One region of the Nitratireductor rhodophyticola genome, then DNA from elsewhere that is predicted to be linked to it. Evidence: predicted binding sites of a transcription regulator. Region 1 holds the regulator's gene; the other holds the start of a gene.
What was found. The regulator PhoB, encoded in region 1, activates phosphate uptake and scavenging genes when phosphate is short. The targets are predictions, from matches to a motif close to TGTCATNNANCTGTCAT.

Region 1 (2,398 bases):
TGAAAGGAGAATGCCATGGAACACATCGCTGCGCTTCTTCTGATTGTCGGCTGCTCCGGCAACATGGCCGAATGCCGCGAATTGCCCGCCCCCACGCCTGTCTATGAGACATTCGAGGAGTGCGAGGCGGAAAGGCCCGTCTCGATGCGTGAGCTCGAAAGCGAGGCTCCGCGTGTTATGGCGACATGTGTCTATGTTGATCCGGCGCTCGTCTATGACGACGCGGTTCTGGAATGGGACGTTACGGACGACGGCAAGCTGACGGCCACCCTTGAGCCGGTGACGAGCTTTGCGGTTGCCCGGAACGAACATGGCAGGCCCGCAAGCACGCTCATGAAGTGATCGAACCGACTGCAACGACATACAAAAACCCCGGCAATTGCGCCGGGGTTTTTGTGTCGGTCTGTCTCAGGCTTCACGGATCGCGTAGCCGGCGCCGCGAATGGTGCGGATCACGTCGGGAAGCCGGCCCTGATTCACGGCCTTGCGCAACCGGCCCACATGGACGTCAACCGTGCGCTCATCGATATAGATCGTTTCACCCCAGACATTGTCGAGCAGCTGGCTGCGCGAGAAAACGCGGCCGGGATGCTGCATCATGAATTCCAGAAGACGGAACTCTGTCGGTCCGAGACGGATTTCATTCTTGCGCCGGTAAACGCGGTGCGATTCCCGGTCGAGCACAATGTCGCCGACGGAGAGAACCGTTGACAGCACTTCCGGCTTGGCCCGGCGCAGGAGCGCGCGGACACGCGCCACGAACTCCGGTGTCGAAAAGGGCTTCACGAGATAATCGTCGGCGCCGGTGGAAAGTCCGCGCACGCGGTCGCTTTCCTCACCGCGCGCGGTGAGCATGATGATCGGCAGGCGCTCGGTTTCCGGGCGCATGCGAAGCCGGCGACACAGTTCGATGCCCGACACAGCCGGGACCATCCAGTCCAGAACGAGCAGATCCGGGACATTTTCCTGCAGGCGCACCTCGGCTTCATCGCCGCGCGAAATCATCTCTACCTGATAACCCTCGGCCTCCAGATTGTATTTCAGCAGGACGCAGAGCGGTTCGTCGTCTTCAACGACCATGACCTTGGGGGCAATCATGGAAGGCATTCTCCTAGGGCATTGCTACGGCCGTCTACGCATCCGCATCGACCGTCATCTGTGTTTCATCGAGCTTCGGCCGCTGGACCGGAAGCTGTTCCCCCGTCACCACATAATAGGCATTTTCGGCGATATTCGTCACGTGATCGCCGATGCGTTCGAGATTCTTGGCGCAAAACAGAAGATGCGTGCACGACGTGATATTGCGCGGATCCTCCATCATGTAGGTCAGCAGTTCGCGAAACACCGACGTATACTGAATGTCGATCTTCTCATCCTCGTCGCGCAACCGGATCAGCGCTTCGGCATCGCGCTTCACATAGTGCTCGACCACCGCATTGACCTGATGCAGCACCAGACCTGCCATCGCATCGATGGAATGGGCGAGCGTGCGCGGCGTGGCGCTCTGCCCGACCGCGCTCACGCGCTTGGCGATGTTCTTGGCGAGATCGCCAATGCGCTCCAGGTCGGCTGCCATGCGAATGGCACCCACAACGCTGCGCAGGTCCTGCGCCATCGGCTGGCGCTTGGCAATCAGCGTGATCGCACGCTCGTCGAGATCGCGCTGCTTGGCATCCATGATCGTGTCGTCGGAGATGACACGCTGCGCGAGCGCAGTGTCGGAGTTGAGCAGGGCATTGGTTGAGGCGCGGGTCATCGCACCGGAGAGATCGCCCATATCGCGGATGAGGCGGTCGATCTCACCGAGTTCCTCATCGAAGGAGCTGACTGTGTGCTCGCCCATGATCTGGTTCCTTATCTGTGCGTCAACCGAAGCGGCCGGTGATGTAATCCTGGGTGCGCTTGTCATCCGGATTGGTGAACATCTTGTCCGTCGGGCCTTCCTCGACAAGGTTGCCCAGATGGAACATGGCCGTGCGCTGCGACACGCGCGCCGCCTGCTGCATGGAGTGCGTGACGATGACGATGGTGTAATTCTCGCGCAGCTCGTCGATCAGCTCCTCCACCTTGGCGGTGGCGATGGGGTCGAGCGCCGAGCACGGTTCGTCCATGAGGATCACCTCGGGCGAAACCGCGATGGCACGCGCAATGCATAAACGCTGCTGCTGGCCGCCGGAGAGACCCGTTCCAGGCTCATGCAAACGGTCCTTCACCTCGTTGAAGAGACCGGCCTTCTGCAGGCTGGACTCGACGATCTCGTCGAACTCCGCCTTCTTCGATGCCAGACCGTGAATGCGCGGTCCGTAGGCGATGTTCTCATAGATCGACTTGGGGAACGGGTTTGGCTTCTGGAACACCATGCCGACGCGGGCGCGCAATTCCACCACGTCGATCCTGG
Region 2 (2,398 bases), 240 kb from region 1:
GTGACCTTTCGGGCATGGGGTCGTTCCTGTTCATGGGTCTGATCGGCATCATCATTGCCTCGATCGTGAACATTTTCCTCGGCTCATCGGCGCTGCAGTTCGCCATTTCGGTGATCGGCGTGCTGGTGTTCGCCGGCCTGACGGCCTACGACACCCAGCAGATCAAGGAGATGTATTACGAGGGCGACGATGCCACCGTGTCCGGCCGCAAGGCGATCATGGGTGCGCTGCGTCTTTATCTCGACTTCATCAACCTGTTCATGTTCCTGCTGCAGTTCCTCGGAAATCGCGAGTAGCGGGCGCGGAACCAGAAACAGTGCTATGGAGAGGGCGGCTTTCGGGCCGCCCTTTCTTTTGCTTCATTCGAGAGCGACCACCGAGTTTCCATGAAACCCACCATTCGCCCCGCAACGCCGGCTGACCTCCCGGCCATCACCCGCATCTATGCGCACGCCGTTGCCGGGGGCACGGCAAGCTATGAGCTGGAACCGCCGGGCGAGGCCGAGATGCGCGAGCGCATGGAGGCGCTCGTTCGCAACGGCTACCCCTATATCGTTGCTGAGAATGGAGACGAGATTCTCGGTTACGCCTATGCGGGTCCGTTTCGCCCGAGACGGGCCTATCGCTTCATGGTCGAGGATTCCGTTTATCTGGCGCCGGAAGCGCAGGGTCGCGGCGTGGGGCGGCTTTTGCTTCAGGCTCTGGTTGAAGCGTGCGAACGGTGCGGATTTCGCCAGATCGTCGCCGTTATCGGCGACGGCTCGGAGGAAAGCGCCTCGGTAAAACTGCATCGGGCCGCAGGTTTCCGCGATGCCGGCATTCTTCGCGGCAGCGGTTTCAAGCACGGGCGCTGGCTCGACACGGTGTTTATGCAGCTCACGCTGAATGAGGGCGATCGTGCGCCGCCTGATCCCGATTCCATCCCCGAACGTCTGTTTCGGGGCGAGTCGGTTCGTTGATGCCGGTTAGATCGTCGTGCGTCCATCCGGATGCACAAAGGACGATCCAAAATATTGATGGAGCATCGGAATAATCCGAAAACCGGATTCCGCTTGTCGGCCCGATGCTCTACAGCGCCGCGCGTCTTATAAGACGCGCAAAGGACGCTGTAACACTTTTAAATGATGCATGTTCGTTGTCTTTCAAATGAATTCATTTGAAAGCGACATGCATTAGGTGACGAGTTTCAGCTTCTTGTCGAACACGGCCAGGACGCGTGCCAGTTCATGCCCGCGTTTCAGGATTGCGCCTGTGGCGGCGATAACGCTGTAGGCACCCTGCTTCCGTGTCAGCTTGGGATCCTTGACGATCTGAAACAGCGGGACTTCGCTGGTTCGCCGGAACACGGAGAACACCGCCCGGTCCCTCAGATGATCGATGGCGTAGTCACGCCACTCGCCTGCCGCGACCATGCGGCCATAGATGCGCAGAATCTGATCCAGTTCGCGCCGCTCGAAGGTTACGGGGAGATCGGAACGTGCCCTGCGTGCCTCGTGCAGCGGGATCAGTATCCCGGAGCCGTCCCTATCCTCCCCCGCGCTGCCGTAATCGGTCATTGGCTGTACCTCATGACGATTTGGTGACAGGGGAAGGTTCGCCCGCCATAGGCGGAATTGCAAGCCCGCATTCCCCGGGCTGCATTTGGCCGGGCCTGAGATGCAAAAAAAAAAGCGCCTCATCCTTCTTGATGGCATGGTTCATCAGAGTGGTTAGAGTTACCCACATCTTTTGCCGGCACGGCCATTCTTGCTCTGCAAGCCTCAATTGTTAGCCGGTAGTCACAAATCAGGACCGTTTGTCGGAATTGGTGATGACTTGCCTTTTTCTTGCCGCATTTTGTCCAAGCTCACGCCCCATTGTGCCGCAACGATCCACCCGTTGCCTGAGACGGTTCGGTCCGGACACGGATCCCGAAAACCCCAAGCCCCCCCGCCCTCGGGGTCATGACCGGATCGAACCAACTCTCGGATGTCCGAGCGGGCAGCGGTCCCAAGAGATCAAAACCGGTGCTGAATGAGTCAGCGCCGGTTTTTCTTTTGGGACCAGACCGCGCGGCTACTCACCCAGGTCCTGATCCTGGATCGCCGTGCGTCCGTCCGGACGCACAAAGGACGATCTAAATTACTGATGGAGCATCGGAATAGTCCGAAAACCGGATTCCACTTTTCGGTCCGATGCTCTACGGGTTCATGGCAAATGCACCCAATATCGCGCCTGGTCGACCGTCTTTGTCGACGCGCTGGAGCAGGAGTGCGCAGCCATTGCCCTTCTGCACCAGTTCGGCCTTGGGCATTTCGAAGCTCTTGGCGGCGCCATCCCACATGCCGATCGTCTGGATGCGGTTGACCGCGTTGCGATATTGTATCGATCGGCCGCGGTTTTCGCCGGCGCGGATATC

Region 2: a site for PhoB is predicted at 1,569-1,585, ahead of KUG85_RS13755 (DUF2794 domain-containing protein). Genes of this name have one in related genera too.

Annotation. Positions count from the first base shown of each region.
Region 1 covers NZ_JAHSSF010000003.1:324,971-327,368, forward strand. Annotated here, with positions in the region: gene KUG85_RS12605 (hypothetical protein) at 16-342, shown strand; gene phoB (phosphate regulon transcriptional regulator PhoB) at 409-1,095, opposite strand; gene phoU (phosphate signaling complex protein PhoU) at 1,133-1,843, opposite strand; gene pstB (phosphate ABC transporter ATP-binding protein PstB) at 1,866-2,398, opposite strand, start outside.
Region 2 covers NZ_JAHSSF010000003.1:567,576-569,973, reverse strand. Annotated here, with positions in the region: gene KUG85_RS13765 (Bax inhibitor-1/YccA family protein) at 1-296, shown strand, start outside; gene KUG85_RS13760 (GNAT family N-acetyltransferase) at 387-959, shown strand; gene KUG85_RS13755 (DUF2794 domain-containing protein) at 1,173-1,556, opposite strand; gene KUG85_RS13750 (DUF1223 domain-containing protein) at 2,180-2,398, opposite strand, start outside.